Regions from separate parts of the Hahella sp. CR1 genome, predicted to be linked through region 1. Evidence: predicted binding sites of a transcription regulator. Region 1 holds the regulator's gene; the other holds the start of a gene.
The links. Region 1 encodes PhoB, which activates phosphate uptake and scavenging genes when phosphate is short. Its sites were predicted from a motif close to TGTCATANNNNTGTCANA; they were not measured.
Positions count from the first base shown of each region.

Region 1 (9,878 bases):
CCGGATCGGCGCATCCATCACTTTCTACGGCACGGCGGTATTGCGCCAGTTCGAAATGATGGGAGTATTTCCGTTGAATGAGTCCGTGGCCATCTCACGCGCCCGCGACAAATTGCGCTCATTGCAGTTGCTCTCACGCAAAGGCGTGGGCATGCCGGTCACCGGATTCGCCCACTCCCCTGACGACATTCGCGACCTGATATCCATGGTCGGCGGCGCGCCGCTGGTCATCAAGTTGCTGGAAGGCACACAAGGCATTGGCGTGGTGCTGGCGGAAACCCGCAAGGCCGCGGAAAGCGTTATCGAAGCCTTTATGGGCCTGAAAGCCAACATTCTGGTGCAGGAGTTCATCAAGGAAGCTGGCGGCGCCGATATCCGTTGCTTCGTCGTCGGCGATAAAGTGGTCGCCGCCATGAAGAGGCAGGCTCAGCCGGGCGAATTCCGCTCCAACCTGCACCGGGGCGGTCAGGCGTCGGTGATCAAGATTACTCCCGAGGAGCGCTCCACCGCGGTAAGAGCCGCCCGCGTCATGGGCTTGAACGTCGCTGGCGTCGACTTGTTGCGCTCCAACCACGGCCCATTGGTCATGGAGGTTAACTCCTCACCAGGCCTGGAAGGCATTGAGAACGCAACCGGCAAGGATATCGCCGGTTTGATTTACGCCTTTATCGAGAAGAAGATTCAGGAGAATAAATCCAGCACCCGCACCAAGGGTCAGGGCTGAGATAACAAGGGCCCCGTTCAGTCGTTATGAATGGGGTCCAATTGCTGAGCCAGTTTCTGCTTTTCCATCACATGCGCACCGGTTAACGCAAACCCTTCCAATGCGCCCTTGGCGTTGACGAACAGGGCTTTGACGTCACACTCTCCGGACTGCTCCACTTGCCAGTCGCCTTCCGCGCCAACCGGCGGCGGAGCCACCACTACCGGACAAGCCGGCGTTTTCACCACTACCGGCATCACCCCGTAACTGACCTTGGTCGGCTCACCCGCCAAACTCTTCGCCAGGGCTTTAGCGCATGCCATCAGCGGCAGGACATACAGCAGCACATGCCCGTCTACTTCCGCGCAATCGCCCAATGCATAGACATCCGGCGCGCTGGTGCGCATTTCCCGGTCCACGACAATGCCTCGGTTAACCTGAACGCCAGCATGTTTGGCGAGAGACGTACGCGGTCGCAGTCCGACGGCTGACAGCACGATATCCGCCTGCACCTTGACGCCGTTATCCAATGTCAGCGCCACGCCGTCGCCAGTATCCTCCACCGCTGTCGCCACTTGTCCCAAATGGAATACCGCGCCCTGGCTCTGCAAGCCTTTCACTACCGCATCGCCAGCGGCCTTCGGCAGCATGCCCGGTAGCGCCGTATCAGAGGGCGCAATCAGCTCCACCTCGTAACCGCCTTGCAACAGGTCGTTGGCGAACTCACAGCCAATCAAGCCGGCGCCGAGAATCGCCACTCTCTTTTTCTCTTGCAAGGCTTCGCGAATGCGACGGTAATCCATCAAGTCATTCACTGCGAAAACCTTACCTGCGCCGGAGCCGGGTATATTCAGATGAATCAGATCCGCGCCCCAGGCCAGCACCAGTTTGCTGTACTCCACCACCTCATCCCCGATGTACAAACGATGGCCTTCCGGGCCCAGCGCCGTCACCGTGGCGAAGGTGCGCACTTCGATATTCAATTGCTCCGCCATCTTGCCGGGGTCCGCCATGGACAGTTGATCCGCGGTTTTGGCTTTAGCGAAGCCAGTGGAGAGCATCGGCTTGGAGTATGAATGGCCGTCGTCCGCCGTCAGCATCAGCACTGGCGCGTCTTTATTGAGTTTGCGGAACTCACGGGCCAGCGTATAGCCAGCGAGACCGGTTCCGATAATGACGATGGGCGCAGTATCCGGCATGACGTATCCTTTTAGGTTTCAAGTAGAGAATTGAGCGGCTTGGAGAGCGAATTAACCGATTTGAATCATTTCAAAGTCTTCTTTGCCGACGCCGCAGTCTGGGCAAATCCAGTCTTCCGGCACATCTTCCCAGCGGGTTCCGGGAGCGATACCGTCTTCGGGCCAGCCTTCCGCCTCATCATAAATGTATCCGCACACCACACATTGCCATTTACGCATCACAGTATCCTATTCAAATTTGTCAAAAAAGCCGCAAAGAGCTTCTTATTTATGGTAAAACGCCTGATTCACAGTGAGTGCATTTATAAGGTTCCGGCCGGCATTGATCAAGTCATTCCGGGGCTAAATCGTTATACTAGGCTTTGTTGAGGCGCCGGCGTCGCCAACAAAGCCGGTAACTTTTATAAATTCTTAGAACATTCATCATCACAACGGTAACTCTCAGGTAATTCCAATGTCCCATAATATGGAAAACATGCAGCAGGTATTTCAGGAAGCAGACTGCCTATTCGACGAAACACAGGTAGACCAGGCGATCGAACGTCTGGCGCAGGAAATCACGGCGCAGCTGAAAGACAGCAACCCTTTGGTGTATTGCGTGATGACCGGCGGCGTCGTGTTCGCAGGCAAGCTGCTTCCCAAGCTGCGCTTTCCGCTGGAAGTCAGTTATATTCACGCCACCCGCTACAACAACCAGACCAGCGGCGGCGGTCTGAAATGGAAAGTGGAGCCGGCGGAAAACCTGGAAGGACGCACGGTCATCATCCTTGACGATATCCTCGATGAAGGCGCCACCCTGCATGCCATCTGCGATTATTGCCAAGACAAGAAGCCGGAAAAAGTCTACACCGCCGTGCTGGTGGACAAACAGCATGAACGCAAGGTCTACCCCGGCCAGAAGTGCGATTTCACTGGCCTGGAAGTCGCTGACCGCTACATATTCGGTTATGGCATGGACTACAAAGGCTACTGGCGCAACGCACCCGGCATCTACGCCGTAAAAGGCCTTTAAGCCAAGCCCGCCCGGGCGCTAAACCAATTCACTAACAGGCGATGTTGGTTCCTTACCTCTTATGCATGAAGCTAATCTGAGTCAGTTTTTGGTGCTGATAACCGCGGCGGTCGTTGTATCGTCGCTGTTCCGGCGCATGAACATTCCCTCTGTCCTGGCTTACCTCGCGGTGGGCCTCGGCGTTGGCCCTACCGCTTTGGGGTGGGTGGATGACGTAGAAACGATCCAGGTGCTGGCGGAGTTCGGCGTGGTGTTTCTGCTGTTCTCCCTGGGACTGGAGTTCTCTCTGGCCAAGATGATTGCTTTACGCAAGGTGGTGTTCAACCTGGGCGGTTGGCAGGTGGCGGTGAGCAGTCTGGTAATCTTCGGTATCGCCCGGCTGTTCAAAGCCAGTACGGAAGAGGCCATTATCATCGCCGGGGCCCTGGCGCTGTCCTCCACCGCGGTGGTCAGTAAAGAACTGGTGCAGCGCAACGAGCTGGGCCAGCCGCACGGCGTGATGTCGATGGGGGTGCTGCTGTTTCAGGACCTGGCGGCGGTTATCTTTTTGATTCTGATCCCGTTTTTGGCGGGCGGCTCAGATAGTTCTCTGGCGGCGGCCCTGGCCATCACCCTGGGCAAAGGCGCTCTGCTATTCGCGTTGATGCTGGCGATTGGAAAATACCTGCTGCCGTTTATTTTCACGGAAGTCGCCAAGTCCCACTCGGAAGAACTCTTCGTTCTGACCGTACTGATGGTGTCTCTGCTGGCGGCGGCCTTGACCCACAGCTTCGGGCTATCCATGGCGCTGGGCGCGTTTATCGCCGGCATGATGCTGTCGGAGACCCACTATAAACATCAGATTGAGGCGGATATTCGCCCTTTCCGCGACCTTCTGCTGGGCCTGTTTTTTATCAGCGTAGGCATGATCGTGGACTTCCAGGAAGTGCTCGCCAACTGGCCGTGGATTATCCTCATCACTGCAATGCTCCTGCTGGCCAAGGCGACGCTGATCGGCGCCCTCGCCTATCGTCACCAGAAAGACAGGGCCGTGGCGCTGAAGACCGGCCTCTATCTGGCCCAGGGTGGCGAATTCGGTTTCGCGCTCTTCGCATTGGGCGAGAAGTTCCAGCTGATATCCAAACAAGCTGGCGCAGTGGTGATCACCACCGTCATTCTCAGTATCACATTGACGCCCTGGCTGATGAATCTGGCGCGCTATCTCAGCGCCCGCTTCCCTTCCGACAAAGGCCAGAGCGTCGCCCAGACTCGCATGGAAGCCTTAACCGACGCCTGTTCCGAACTGGAAGGCCATGCCATTGTCTGCGGTTTCGGCCGGGTCGGACAGACCGTCGCCCGCTTCATGCGTCGCAGCAGCATGCCCATGACCGCCGTAGACAAGGACCCTGTGCGGGTAAAAGAAGCCGCAGCCGCAGGCGAACCCGTGCACTATGGCGACTCCGAGCGGTTGGATATTCTCAAGGCGCTGGGCCTGGAACGCTCTCGTCTGCTGATCATCACCTACGCGGATGTGGACAAGAGTCTGGCGGTCATACGCAAGGTCCGCTCCACTGGCTCCAATGTGCCTATCCTGGTGCGCACGGCGGATGACTCAAAAATGTCGTTGCTACAGGAAGCGGGAGCGACGGAAATCGTACCGGAGACGCTGGAGGCCAGCTTGATGTTGGTGACTCAAGTGCTTACTCTTATGGGCGCGCCGGCCAGGAAGATCCATCGTCAAATCGAGGAAGTGCGCCGTAGCCGCTACAAAATGCTGCACGGTTATTACCCAGGTATTAATTCCCAGTTGGTCGGCGCTGACGGCACGCCGCTGGAAAAACTGCATGCGCTGACGCTGCCGGATGGCGCTTACAGCTGTCATCGCTCTCTGGCGCAGATGAAACTGGCCGCCTGTAATGTCGACAGTATTCGACGCGGTGATGAGGAATTCTTCGACCCTGCCGGTGATTTCATTCTGCAGCCTGGCGATACGTTGATCCTGCATGGATCGGCGGACCAGGTTGAACAGGCGGAAAACAAGTTGCTGGGCGGCTAAGCTTGAACGCAGTTGCAAACCACACACTAAATCAGGATTCTGTTTGGCTATGAAATCCCAAGGGCGCCCACTTCCATCCCTGGCGGAACAATTCAAGGCGAAATTGCCGGTATATATCGACCTCACGCGACTGAACCGCCCTATCGGAGCCTATCTGTTGCTCTGGCCGACACTGTGGGCACTATGGCTGGCTTCAGAAGGCTTCCCCTCCATCAAGAACCTGTTCATATTCGTCTTCGGCGTGCTGCTGATGCGCTCGGCAGGCTGCGTTATCAACGACTACGCCGACCGCCGCATAGACATGCACGTGGAGCGCACCAAAGGTCGTCCATTTGCGCAGAATCGAGTGACGGAAAAAGAGGCGCTCACCCTGTTCGGCGTTCTGGTTGGGGTTTCTTTCATACTGGTGTTGTTCACCAACGCGCTGACAATTTATCTCTCCGCTGGAGCGCTGGCGCTGGCTTCAACCTACCCCTTCATGAAGCGCCATACTTACCTGCCCCAAGTCGTACTGGGCGCCGCCTTCGCCTGGGGCATCCCCATGGCTTTCGCTGCAGAATTGGGCGCCGTTCCCCAGCAGGCATGGCTGCTGTATACCGCAACGGTGGTATGGACCGTCGCTTATGACACCATGTACGGCATGGCGGACCGGGAGGACGACCTTAAGATCGGGGTCAAATCCACCGCCATTCTATTTGGCGAGGCTGATCGCGCCGCCGTGGCGGGCCTGCAGGTATTGACGCTGGGCATCCTGTTCATGGTTGGCGCGCAATACGAGCTGGGCGTTTACTTCCAAATGTCCTTGATCGTCGCCGCCGTGCTGTTTGTGTATCAGCAGCACCTGATTCGCGCCCGCGTTTCCCAGAACTGTTTCAAGGCGTTCCTTAACAATCACTGGGTCGGCGCAGCCGTGTTTCTCGGTTTGGTTCTGGAGTTTATTTTCCGGCCCTAAAGCCCGTCCCGCCTCGCTTACAGCCCGACTGCAAACAGCCGGGCTCATTTCCATCACATTAATTAAGCGCCTGTCATATACTTGTAACAAAACGCCGTTGTAATAATTCGGCAATCGAGTATTCAAAAAGGTGTTTTGCATGGCAAGCAAACAAGTTCTCATTGTGGACGATGAGCCCGCCATCCGGGAAATGATCGCAGTCGCTCTGGAAATGGCTGACTATGACTACCTGGAGGCAGGGGACGCGCGGGAAGCGCATGCGTTGATCATTGATCAGAAGCCTGATCTCATACTGCTGGACTGGATGCTTCCCGGCGTCAGCGGCATTGAATTCGCACGCAGACTGAAGCGCGATCAAAACACCTCGGAAATCCCTCTTATCATGCTCACCGCCAAAACCGAAGAGGACAACAAAGTCCAGGGCTTGGAAGTGGGCGCAGACGATTACATCACCAAACCATTCTCTCCCAGAGAACTGGTCGCGCGCCTGAAAGCGGTGCTGCGCCGTACCGCCGTACAAGGCATGGAAACCCCCATTGAAGTCGAAGGACTGCGCCTCGATCCAGTGTGCCACCGCGTCACCGCCAAGGGCGATGCGCTCAACATGGGCCCCACGGAATACAAGCTCCTGCAGTTCTTTATGACGCATCAAGAACGGGTGTATACTCGCGGGCAGCTTTTGGATCAGGTATGGGGCGGCAACGTCTACGTGGAAGAACGCACGGTTGACGTGCATATTCGACGTTTACGCAAAGCGCTGGAGCCCAGTCATCATCATCTGGTTCAAACCGTGCGTGGGACGGGCTATCGCTTTTCGACCCGAGCGCCATAAGCGCCGCGACCCGTCTTAAAAAATAAATAATTCCAAAAGAAGTATTCATAAAACGCATGCGCAATCACTGGCGTCATTATGTACGGCTACTGGTTTACAGTTTGCTGGGCTGTATCGTTGCCGGCCTTATTATCGGTTCAGTAGCTTGGGCGCTGGTGTTCGGCCTCACCGCCTATCTGGGATGGACGCTCACCCAGGCGTTTCGCATGCATCGCTGGCTGTATCAAGCAAAAATGGAAGACCCTCCCGAGAGCCGCGGCCTATGGGGAGATCTGTTCGACGGCATTCATCGTCTCCAGGTTCAGCACTATCGCTCCCGCGATCGACTGCAAGCCATGATCGACCGCATCCAGGAGTCCACCAACGCCCTTAAAGACGCCGTCGTCATGACCAATAGCGAAGGCGCCATGGACTGGTGGAACCAATCCGCAGAGAAGCTGCTGGGCTTCAAATACCCGACCGACCGGGGCCAGTTGATTTACAACCTGATCCGCACGCCTATTTTCAAGCGCTACTTCACCTCCAAGAAATACCAAGAACCGTTGATCCTCAACGCCCCCAATAATCCCAACTTGAAGTTACAGTTTCATATCACGCTGTTCGGAGAAGACGACCGCCTGCTACTGGTGCAGGACGTGACGCGGCTATATCGTCTGGAAGAGATGCGACGGGACTTCGTTTCTAACGTATCCCATGAGCTGCGCACGCCATTGACGGTCATATCCGGCTATCTGGAGACCCTCATCGACAACGCGGATGAGCTGCCGCCGCGCTGGAATCGCGCCTTGAATCAGATGCAGCAACAAGCGCAGCGCATGGAAGCCCTGGTCAATGATCTACTGCTGCTTTCCCGCATAGAGAATGACGGCTCCAACTTCAAAGCCACGTTGGTGGATGTGGACAGCATGCTGCGCGCTATCTGCGATGACGCCCGCGCCCTGAGCCAGGAAAAAGGCCACCGCATCGAGCTGAACCTGGAAAGCGGCGCCGGGCTTACCGGTAACGAAACTCAATTACACAGCGCTTTTTCCAATATTGTTATGAACGCAGTGAAATACACGCCTCCCAATGGCGAGATTCGGGTGCGCTGGTTCGAGGACAAGAAAGGCGTGCATTTCGCCGTAAGGGACAGCGGCATCGGCATCGATCCCCTGCACATTCCCAGACTGACGGAACGTTTTTACCGGGCTGACCCTTCACGCGCCGCGGACACTGGCGGCACAGGGTTGGGACTGGCGATCGTCAAGCATGTCCTGATCAACCATGATGGCGAGCTGGAAATCACCAGCCACATCGGCGAGGGCAGCACCTTCACCTGCCACTTCCCGCGCAGCCGCATGGCTTCTGCGGAAGCGTTGGCGGAAGCTGAGGATGTCAGCGATTAAACAGGGTTAGAATTTGGCGATAAACTTGGACAGCGACGCCATCTTATCCGGGTCCTCATCCACAAACCGAATAACGATGCTGATAAAGTCCGTGTCCACCCGCTTCTCAACCGCCTGCAGCATGTGTACGTAGCCGTTGATCCGCTCCAGAGTTTCGCCATCGTCGACTTCTATATCCACCACGGCGGGATCAAGAATCATCGGAAACTTCTGCCCCCGTTTGGCGATCACTTTCACTTCAGTCAAAGTAATAGCCTTGATCACACAGGGCAGGTTGAACTCAGCAAAGCGAATCTGCGCCAGCGCTTTCTTGCCAGAGGTTGGGTCCGGCGCTGATTTTTTGGGCGCAGTGGCGCCGCCAGTCAACAGGGCCGCACTGTCAGCAAACGGGCCTGGCGTCGCGGCTGGAGCCGAGGCCTGCTTGGCGCTGTCAGACGCCTGCATCAATACGGAAGCGGAATCAGAGCCCGGACGGGCCGAAGAGGACTTTTCACCAGCAGCGCGTTTAAGTTTGGCGGCCAATTGCTTGTTCACTTTCTGCGCCAGCATTTCAGGACTAAAGGGTTTGCCCAGATAATCGGAAACGCCGCTCTGCACCGCTTCCACCACATGGCCACGATCCCCTCGGCTGGTCACCATAACGAAGGGCGTTTTCTTGTAGGCGTCTTGTCCGCGCGCCCACTGCAGCAACTCAAGTCCTGACATTTCCGGCATTTCCCAGTCGCACAGGATGAGATCATAGTGCGTCTTATTCATCAGGATCTGCGCTTTTTTCCCGTTGATGGCTTCTTCCACCGTCACCTGAGGAAAATAGGTTCGCATCGCCCGCTTGACCATATCCCGGACGAAACTCGCGTCATCAACCACCAACACCTTTAAAGCCATGTCAGAGCTACACTTTCCGTTAATCACATAACTATAAGGCTAGCACTGTCTGACAAAATTCCCACTTTATTCAGTACTTAAGCGGCGGCGTAACGACCACGCCGCCGCTGCAGGATCACCTCACCGTTACTCCTGCGCCAGAAGCGGGGTTTGCTTTGGGTAACTGACCGTGCTCTTCCAGCCAGAATTTAACGCCGCCGGCGACCGCCGCCTGCATGGACACCAAATTCACAATAGGAATCAAAGTGCTGCCCCAAACGCCTAAGCCGAAGCCCAACGTCCGACTGCGACGCTCACGCATGAAACGAATCACATCATCAATTTTGCGCTTGTTGTTATCCGCAGGATAATCCACAAACTCAAGCGCCATGATCCAGGAGGAGAATACCGCCCATAACACCGGCGACAATAGGTTTACCAGTGGAATAAAACTGAGCACAAATGTAACTACAAATAGACCTAAGGCGCGAGGCAAGTAATAAAGAAACTTTTTGACTTCGCGCCAAACACTGGCGGGAATATTCATAATCACTTGCTTCCAAGGGGTGTCTTCATCCACCTCTTTTCCAGTCAGCAACTTCTGCGTCTGCTCCGCCAACAAACCATAGAAGGGAGCGCCAACCAGTGTGGCGACAAACACAAAGGTGTAAAACACCAGAACGCCCACCAGAATGGCGAAAACCAGCCACACTAACCAGCGCAAGAAAGACAGCCAGTCTGGTAGCCAGCTGACCATGGCGTCCACCCAGCCGGAGAAGTAAGCGCTCATGCCCCAGATGAAGCCGATAAATACCAATATATTGATAATCAAAGGGATAATGACAAAGACCCGCAGCTTGGGATGCTGAATCAGGCGAAACCCCTCAAGCAGGTCG
Region 1 covers NZ_JAPELK010000005.1:251,824-261,701, reverse strand. Annotated here, with positions in the region: gene rimK (30S ribosomal protein S6--L-glutamate ligase) at 1-724, shown strand, start outside; gene ONV78_RS14380 (FAD-dependent oxidoreductase) at 742-1,902, opposite strand; gene rd (rubredoxin) at 1,954-2,121, opposite strand; gene ONV78_RS14370 (hypoxanthine-guanine phosphoribosyltransferase) at 2,357-2,914, shown strand; gene ONV78_RS14365 (monovalent cation:proton antiporter family protein) at 2,976-4,949, shown strand; gene ubiA (4-hydroxybenzoate octaprenyltransferase) at 4,999-5,901, shown strand; gene phoB (phosphate regulon transcriptional regulator PhoB) at 6,041-6,733, shown strand; gene phoR (phosphate regulon sensor histidine kinase PhoR) at 6,790-8,118, shown strand; gene ONV78_RS14345 (response regulator) at 8,125-9,003, opposite strand; gene cysZ (sulfate transporter CysZ) at 9,119-9,878, opposite strand, start outside.

Region 2 (9,878 bases), on a different contig from region 1:
CAGCGATGATGGATATGTCTATAAGCCGCAGAAAAAAGTCGATTGGGTCGTATGCGATATCGTGGATAAGCCGAAACGGACAATGGAGCGAATGGCGGACTGGCTGTGTTATGACTGGACCACCTATGCGCTGTTTAATCTCAAGCTGCCGATGAAAACGCGCATGGATGAAGTGGAAGCCTGTCTGCAACGGTTGCAGGAGCGTCTTCTCGGCGCTGACATTGAGTCGGAAGTTCGCGTGAAGCAGTTATACCATGATCGCGAAGAAGTCACTGTACTGGCGCTCACAGGGCATTTTCTGACCGCTTTCCAGAAGCATTAACGCGTTACCCGCGAAGACCTAAATCAGAGGCATTCGGGGCATAAGGCCCTGAGTCTCTGGTTGTTGCTCAGCAGACTTCTTCCTTTAAGAGTGTTCCAGGATGGTGACTTTTTCTTCCCTGTCCATCATCGGAATCAACTCCGCCATCAGCGCTTTACGTTCATCCGATGTCTGCCAGGACTGCCAGTCCTGCACGGAGCGCCAGGTCGACCAGATTACCCGGTCGTTGGGTTCGTTGGCGTTACGCAGGGATTCGCCAGATAAAAATCCAGGCGCCTGCACGGCCGCTTGCAGGATCTTTTTCGCGGTGTATTCGTAATTGGTTTCCAGGGTCTTGGCGATATGGCGTTCGATCAGCACGCGGATCATGTAGCTACCCTCCGGTTTAGCAGCGCTTGTTTGTTATGAGTATAACAAGCAATCCCATGCAATTGAGGTCGATGCGGCGTTGAAGGTGTATAATCGCCGCCACGAAATGGAGAGGTTGCAATGAACGACAGCAAGAACGAAAACGTAGATTACTCGATCGACAGCGTCATGGATGTGTGTGGTCTGTTTTGTCCCGAGCCGGTCATGATGCTGCACAACCGCATCAATGACGTGGAAGTGGGGTGCGTTATCGAAGTATTGGCGACAGATCCCTCCACCCAGAGAGATATCCCCAAGTTTTGTCAGTTCCTGGGGCATGAATTGCTGGCTTCAGGCGAGCGGGACAAACAGTTTTTTTATCACATCCGTAAAGTTGGCGGCTGAAGCGTCAGTCTTTGGCGGTCGCAATCACAGGTTTTCTGGGGCGACTATAGAAGAAGGTCAGCGCGCCAGCCAGGACAATCAGACCGCTTCCGATCCAGAGCTCCAGATAAATTTCCTCACTCCAGATTAACCATCCCAACAGGCCTGCAATCGGCAGCGACGCATAGCTGTACAGGCCTATTTTGCCCGGCGACGCCAGTGTATAGGCGTGAGTGGTTGATAACTGGCCGATTGTCGCCAGTATGGCGAATAGAAACAGCCAAAGCAGGGTGACCGGCTCCAGCGCCCGCCAGTACCAGAGCATGGGAATGCAGGACAGTAGCGTGCTGAACAGGTTGAAATAGAAAACAATACGGACGCTGGGTTCGGTAGCGCCTAAGCGACCGATGACCACTTTGGCTCCGGCGGCGAACAGCGCTCCGCACAATCCTGTGAGAATGGCGAGTTTCCCCGCGGCGGCAAGGCTGTCCGGTTGCAGGATAATCAGAACGCCAAGGAACCCCAATCCCAGAGAAAACGCCAAAACCGGCGTCGGACGCTCGCGTAGCCAGATCCAGGCGATGACTGGAATAAATAGCGGCAGCATCAGTTTCAGCATAGTGGCTTCCGCCAAACGAATGGACGCGAAGGTGTAGATCAGACAGGAAAAGGCGGCGACGCCAAGGGCGGCGCGGAGAAAATGAAGCGGCAATCGCTCGGTTTTGAAAGCGCTACGTCCAGAACGGAGCAGCAGGGGAGTCAGAAACGCCAGACCGAAGAGATTGCGGAAAAACACCATCTGCCAGACATGGGCTTCCAGGCTGATATGTTTCACCACCATGCCGGTAAGCACGAAAAAGCATTCGCCGAGAATGATGAACGCCACTCCCCGCAGAAAACGATCTTGCGGCATGCGCTGACAACCCTTGAAGATGGATGATTGCGACGCCGGGCAGTCTATATGTCTTTGACGTGATTAAGAAGCGCGTTTTTGGAGATTTCGCCCAGGAAGCGTTTGGGCGCCAGCTCCGCGCCATTGGCGTCAAAGAAGACGAACGCGGGAGGCCCGAATATGCCGTAGCGCTTGAGCAGCGCCTGATTGCCTTGGTCGTTGTCAGTGACGTCCGCCTTGATAAGATGAAAGCGGCTGAGTCCGGCTTGTACTTCGGGCAGGACGAAGGTTTCCCGCTCCATGATCTTGCAGCTGATGCACCAGTCGGCGTAGAAATCCACCATAACGGGCTTGCCGCTGGCGGAAGCTTTGGCGACTTCCTGGTCTAACTGCTCTGGTGAAGTGACTTTGACGAAAGACAGCGGCTGCGTGGAGGAGCCGCCTGTAGCCGCCGCCGCGGATTTGATCGCATAGGGCGCCAGAGGTTGCAGTGGGTCGTTAGCGCCCGCCGCTGCGCCCAGCATCAGCGTGACGGCGTAGACAAAGAACACCAGTCCCAGGCCTTTGCTGAGTTTCTGCCAGCCGCTCCAGCCAGATTCGACGTTGGTGAAGGCGCCCATGTAAACCGCAGACACGCCGATCAATACCGCCCACAAAGTCAGGGTGGCTTCCGGTGGCAGGATACGCTCCAGCATCCAGATGGCCACACCCAGCAGGGCGACGCCAAAGACATGCTTCACATGCTCCATCCAGGCGCCGGCGCGGGGCAACAGTTTGGTGCCGCCAGTGCCGAGTATCAGCAGCGGCAAGCCAATGCCCAGGCTGAGGCCGAACAATGCCATGCCTCCTTTGAACGCCGAGCCCAGGTAAGCCGCATATCCCAGCGCAGCGATGAGCGGCGCGGAAACGCAGGGCGACACCACCAGTGCGGATAGCAGGCCCATAATGAAAACGCTGAGGATTTCTCCGCCTTGTTGCTTGCTGTTCAGACCGCTGAGCTTGTCGCGCAAAAACGAAGGCATCTGCAGTTCGTAGAAACCAAACATGGATAGAGACAGCAGCACAAACAACCCGCTGAACAGAATCAAAATCCAGGGTTTTTGCACCTGCGCCTGAATGTTGGCGTCCTGACCCAGTTCGCCGAAGTGGCCAGCGGCGGCGCCCAGCGCGGTATACACAGCGGCCATGCCCATGATGTAGCTAAAGGACAGAATAAAAGAACGCAGCATGGTGACTTCTTTTTGCCCAACGATGATGCTGGACAGAATAGGCACCATGGGGAACACGCAGGGCGTAAACGCCAAACCAATACCCACGGCCATCAGGATGAAAAAGCTGAATAACAGGCCCTGGGCGATGAGGTAGTCTGTAATCGAGGTGGATGAGGTGAAATCAACGTCAGCAGCCTTGCTTGGGGATGGCGTGCTGGAAGTGACCGCGGTGCCTGAGCTGTTTTGACCTGTAGAGGGAGGAGTGGATGAGGGGGCGTCGTTTGTCGTTGCAGCTGGCGCAGGGCTATCCGACTCCGTTCCGATAAACAGCGTCGTTTCTGTCTGCGGCGGATAACACAAACCGGCTTCCGCGCACCCTTGATAGCGCACTTTGAACTCAACTTCAGCGCCTTCCTCCGCCGCCACTGGCACGCGGATTGTAAGCTCATCGTGGTAGACGTAGACCATGCCGAAGTAGGGATCTTCCTTTTCCTCTCCAGGGGAGGAATAGGTCCAGCGCCCTTGTGTTACGCCCTCTGCGTCTGTCGTCACTGACGTGCGGTCTTTGTACAGGTAATAGCCGTCAGCAATCGCCCAATGCAGGACTAACTCGTCCCCTTCCACCGATGACGTGAACCGGTAGGCTTCCTCTACGGGCAGGAATTCCGGTTCGGCCAGAAAACCGCTGTTGTCGCCGAACAGGTTATTTTCCGCTCTGACCGTGGCGCAGCAAAACAGCGTCAGTATGAATAGGGCTCTGAGTAGTAGGGGCATGTTTCTCGCTACTGGTGCTTAAAATTAATAGTGGCGCTATCCGGCGCTCCTGTTCCCCGGGCGTCCCTTCGGTTGCGCGGGTATGGACTGGTTCAATATGACAATTTACTGGGTTGAAGGTTCAAAAAACTTGAACTTCTCGTTGAAATTACAATTGATTACCTTATCCATAAAATCGATAATCGGCCATCATAATCCAAGGCCCCTGTCTGCGCGACTTTCTGCGGTTAAGTTAAACTATTTTTAAGATCCGCCTGAACGTGCCGCAACGCCTATACTCTAAGTGCTTCGCACGGGCGATGGGGCGTCCATAAGACGGGCATGCCGCCCGGCTTGATTGTAGCGACACGGAGCTGTCACGCATCGGGGTTTTTTACGCGTTGTCGAGTTATTCCAGATTAGACTTCTCCATGCCGGCCGCTACGGCGCATGACTTACAGCTTTTATTCGACGGCTTGTTCCGGGAAACATTGAATACAGTGCTGGTGCGGGGAGAAGGCGAGCCTATTTACTTACCCGCTTCCGCCACGGGCGGTTGCAATGAAATCCACTTTGCTCATGGCTTTGTGAACAGCGCTTTGCATGAGATTTCTCACTGGTGCATCGCGGGCGAAGCGCGTCGCAAGCTGACTGACTATGGGTACTGGTACGAGCCCGATGGCCGCAGCGCCCAACGTCAAGCGGAGTTTGAGCGGGTTGAAGTCAAGCCGCAGGCGTTAGAGTGGATTCTGGCGGAAGCCTGCGGCATAAAGTTTTTTATCAGTTTCGATAATCTCGACGGTCAAGGCGCCGCCGGGGAAGAGGCCTTCAAGGCCGCCGTTCATGAACAGGCGCGACGCTATCTGCAAGAAGGGTTGCCGCCGCGCGCCCAGCAACTTCTGGACTGTTTTTTGGACACATACTTAGGGCGGGAAAATTTCGGACTGTCTCTGTTTGCACTGGATAAGCTATGAATGTTTGCGGAGATCCCGGAATAACCCAAATAAGCGGTGCGCGATGGAGCGTCCGCGGATAAGCTTCTCAATATCCCATTCACCGGCCCTCGCGCGAAGAACGGGCGGTTGGCGAATGAGGCGTTGGCGGGCTTGTTTTAAACAACTTATTGCAAACATTGCAGGTCCAGTCGCCCATCGCATAAAGTATGTGGTTTGGACTACGTCGGTTTGCCGGGAATATCTTCAAAAATCATGACAGTTAGTGATCAAACGACGGATAACGCCGTCCTCTTTTCTTCTCTGAATTTACATCCAAAACTTGAGCAGGCTATTCGCGATCTGAATTTTGAGCGCTGCACTCCGATACAGGGGCAGACGCTGCCGCACACGCTGCAGGGCGTGGACCTGATCGGTCAGGCGCAGACAGGCACCGGCAAGACCGCCGCGTTTCTGATCACCATTCTGCAGCGACTGGTTTCCAATCCGATCCCAGCGGAAGAGCGCTTCTCCAGTGAGCCGAGAGCCCTGGTGGTAGCGCCGACCCGGGAACTGGCGTTACAGATCGAGAAAGACGCCTGCGCGCTCGCCAAGCACCTGAAATTGAATATTATCTCCGTCATCGGCGGCACCCAGCTGGATCGCCAGCGCAGAAAGCTGCGGGATGAAGCGGTGGATTTGCTGATCGCCACGCCGGGACGTTTGCTGGACCATCTCACCAGCGCTGATATATACCTGGATCAGGTGGAAGTGCTGGTGCTGGACGAGGCGGATCGCATGCTGGACATGGGCTTTATCCCTGACGTCAAACGTATTGTCCGGGCGACGCCGAGAGAGCGGCAAACCCTGCTGTTCAGTGCGACCTTTAGCGAAGACATCAAGAATCTGGCGCGGCGCTGGACCGAAGAGCCGGTGGAAGTCATGCTGGCGGTGGACCATCTTCCCGCGAAAACCGTGGATCAGCGCGTTTACATGGTGGAAAGCAGCGCCAAGCGCAAGCTGTTGGTGAACCTGTTGAAAGACAGCGAAACCCGTCGTGTGATCGTATTCTGTAACCGCCGCGATGAAACACGAAGCCTGTCGGAAGCTTTGAATCGCCATTCCATCAAAAATGAGCTTATCTCCGGCGAATTGCCCCAGCAAAAACGCTTGAAGACGCTGGAGCGCTTCCGTAAAGGCGACTTCCGCGTGTTGGTCGCCACTGATGTCGCGGGCCGTGGCCTGCATATCGATGGAGTGACTCACGTGGTCAATTACAATCTTCCCGACGACCCGGAAGATTACGTACACCGTATCGGACGCACCGGGCGCGCAGGCGCGACGGGCGTCTCCATCAGCTTCGCCTGTGAGGACGATTCCTTCCTGATTCCGGAACTGGAGAAATACCTGGGTCATGAGCTGGCTCTGATTCACCCGGATGATGATTTACTGCAGTAGCCGAGCATACCGACCAAGAGGAAAGGGAAGATGAAAATAGTTGCAGATGAGAATATTCCGCTACTGCAGCCGTTTTTCGGATCAATGGGAGAAGTTCATACGCTTCCGGGGCGAGAAATCAGCAACGAGCACCTGCGTGACGCGGATGTGCTGCTGGTGCGTTCCGTGACCAAGGTGGACGAGCGACTGCTGGAAAATACCGGCGTGAAGTTTGTCGGTTCCGCCACCATTGGTTGCAATCATGTCGACATGGACTACCTCACTTCACGGGGAGTGGGGTTCAGTAATGCGCCGGGTTGTAACGCCAGCGCAGTGGTCGAGTATGTGGTGAGCTGTCTGTCCGTACTGAGCGAGCAGTTGGGCTTCGAGCTGGAAGACAAGACCGTGGGCATTATTGGGCGAGGTGAAATCGGCGGGCGACTTGAGCGTGCGCTGACCTTGTTGGGGCTTGAGGTGAAATCCAATGACCCTCCCAGAGAGGCCGCTGGAGAGCAGAATCTGTTTTCTCTGGAAGAGGTGTTGCAGTGCGACATCATCACCTTGCACACGCCACTGACGGATTCCGGTCCCTACCCAACTCAGGGTTTGCTGAACGCGGCGATGATCGAGAACCTGCGTTCGGACCAGATTCTGATCAACACCTGTCGCGGCGAAGTGATTGACGAAGCCGCGCTCAAGGGCCGACTACAAAGGGGCGATGGCCTGACCGTCGCGCTTGACGTCTGGAACAACGAGCCCGCCATTGATGTGGAGCTGGCGATGCTTTGTCACTTCGCTACGCCGCATATTGCAGGCTACACGCTGGATGGCCGCACGGCGGGAACGGAGATCATTTACCAACATCTGAGTCGCTATCTCGGATTGCCGGTGAGACACAAACTTGGGCAGTTTTTACCTGAGCCGCCGCTGCGTAGAATGGCGTTTTCCTCTGGAGTAGATCCAGACTGGGCGTTGCACACTGCGATCAGAGCAAGCTATGACGTGCGTCATGACGATAGCCAGCTAAAGCGCACCTTGCGCCTGGATGCGCCCATGCGGGCTCAAGAGTTTGATCGTTTACGCAGAGAGTATCGCGTGCGCAGAGGGTTTGATCGCATCAAGATTGAACTCAAGGGCGGCAAAGCAGATCTTCTCGCCACCCTGAGCGCGGTTGGGTTTAATCTCAGCTCAAAGTAACTCAGCCTTTCTGCCGCTGGCGCATATTCATGTGCTGGCGGCTCCACGGATTCCAATTATCTTCCATCGCTTTCAACGCCTGCTGAATCATGGCCTCAGTGATGGGGATCTCTTCACCGTTTTCCGTAATGATGGCGGCGCCGTTCATGCGTTCTTCGTCGCCAGTCTCGCTTGCCGATTTACGCCAGTTGTTCGCTTGCATTTGCCCGGACCTCCAGAGTTTGCACCAGCCTAAACTTGTCTCATGACGATCCTGTGACACGAGATGGGCATCTGTTTTCAGAGTTTTTTACTCTCGGCAGACGTCCTTATCTCTAAAATTAGCCCATGGCGTCAGCTTGAGCTATCAGGCTCAGGAAGGCTCTCCCAAGGCATTATCGACAGAAAATGCGAAAAAGCTCGAAAAGTGGACGATAATATATTGAAAGGCAAACCAACCTGAATTGGCGCTTATTTGTGAATCATTGCAAAAAAATGATCATTCGGGCTCACAAGCAGCGACAGGCGGTCGATACTAAACTGTCGAAATTATCGTCACGGAAAGAGGCGATCAATCCATTCCGGCATGAACAAAGGCGTTACAATGTAGACGTCGCTGGATACTAGTCTTGGAGAAATGGCTGAGTGGGTGATAAAGCAGCGGTGTATTCTCCCAAGGATGTGGAAATACCATTCGAAAAGCTGGGACTGCAAGTTGGCGATCCTTTGCATCTGGAGAGCATGGACCAGAGTGCGCGCTATCATGTGCGCCTGATCGGGTTTGTACCCGGGCAGAGCGTGATGGTCACCACGCCTGTGGTTGACGGCAAACAGCTGATTTTGAAAAAGGATCGGCCGTTTACCGTGCGCTCTGTGGCGAAGAACAAAGTGTGCGCCTTCACCAGTCAGATTAAGCACATGGCGTTACAGCCTTTCGCTCATATTCATCTGGAATATCCCAAGGAGCTGCTGGCGCTGCAAGTGCGCAACGCCGAACGGCTCAAAGTGGAAATCCCCACTCAGGTCAACAGCGACTTCGATACCGGGTTGGGCGACTGGCCAAAAGAAGCGGTGATTATCGATGTCAGCAAGACCGGCGCCGGGGTGAAGTCCATCGTCAAACTGGGGGACGCTGGAGAAGAGGTGATTCTGCGTTTTACTTTGACGGTGGCGGATATCACCAAGACGTTTAACGTCAATGGCATCATCCGCAATCGCACTATTCTGGAGCAGGATGATGCGCCTTTCAGATACTTATATGGCGTGCAGTTCACTGGCTTGTCTGATGCGGCGAAGATCGTCATCAGCGGCTTTGTGCACGAGCTGCAATTGTCCAAGTAATCAACGGCAATCGTCAGAAATGAGAAAGCCCGGCTCAGTCTCCGGGCTTTTTGAGACGAAATAAGCGCCAACCTATTTCAGGACTAGGCAGGTTAAGCCTTTCTCTGGCTCTTAGCGATTGGCGGCAAGCGCGGCGATACGCTCATCCAGAGGAGGGTGGCTGGAAAACAGCGCTTTGAGTCCCTGTTTAACTCCCTCGGTTATGCCAAAAGCGGTCAGTGTGTCTGGCATTTCATTTGGCATCTGGGTTTCGGCTTGCAGACGTTGCAGCGCCGCAATCATCGCGCCGGAACCAGCCAGTTTGGCGCCCATGGCGTCAGCGCGGAATTCACGTTTACGGGAAAACCACATGACGATTATCGACGCGAGAATACCCAATATAATCTCGGCGAAGATGGTGGTGATGAAAAAGCCGATGCCGTGACCGTTTTCATTTTTGAAGACAGCCTTATCCACAATATTGCCGATAATGCGGGCGAAGAACATCACAAAGGTGTTAATAACGCCCTGTATCAGCGCCAGAGTCACCATATCGCCGTTGGCGACATGCCCGATCTCATGAGCCAGCACTGCGCGAATTTCGTCTTTGGTGAAGCGTCGCAGCAGCCCCTCGCTCACCGCCACCAGGGCGTCATTTTTGTTCCAGCCGGTCGCGAAGGCGTTTGACTGGTGTGCGGGAAAGATGCCGACTTCCGGCATACTAATTCCTGCTTCGCTGGAAAGCTCTTTTACGGTGTCCAGCAACCAGCGCTCTGTCGCATCACGGGGTTGCCCGATTATCTGGGTGCGAGTGGACATTTTCGCCATCCACTTGGACAGGAAGAGCGAGATCATCGCGCCGCTCATGCCGAATACGGCGCAGAAGATAAGGAGCGAGGTGAGATTCAGTCCGCTGCCCTGCAGATAGGGTTCAACCCCCAAAAGCCGCAACGTCACGCTCGCTACAAGCACTACAGCAATGTTGGTTGCCAGAAACAGTAGAATCCTGAACATAGTCGCCTCAAACTAAAGGGATAAGCCTACTGGGAAAATATGTTTCGGGTGGGGGAAAATCAATAAATCAGGGATTAAAGATTATTAAC
Region 2 covers NZ_JAPELK010000002.1:242,783-252,660, reverse strand. Annotated here, with positions in the region: gene rlmM (23S rRNA (cytidine(2498)-2'-O)-methyltransferase RlmM) at 1-322, shown strand, start outside; gene ONV78_RS06650 (antibiotic biosynthesis monooxygenase) at 407-691, opposite strand; gene tusA (sulfurtransferase TusA) at 812-1,075, shown strand; gene ONV78_RS06640 (DMT family transporter) at 1,080-1,967, opposite strand; gene dsbD (protein-disulfide reductase DsbD) at 2,012-3,931, opposite strand; gene ONV78_RS06630 (elongation factor P hydroxylase) at 4,342-4,884, shown strand; gene ONV78_RS06625 (DEAD/DEAH box helicase) at 5,119-6,300, shown strand; gene pdxB (4-phosphoerythronate dehydrogenase PdxB) at 6,331-7,476, shown strand; gene ONV78_RS06615 (PA1571 family protein) at 7,478-7,678, opposite strand; gene ONV78_RS06610 (flagellar brake protein) at 8,101-8,796, shown strand; gene htpX (protease HtpX) at 8,908-9,789, opposite strand.
Region 2: ONV78_RS06615 (PA1571 family protein) is a predicted target of PhoB. The motif match lies at 7,720-7,737, and genes of this name have one in related genera.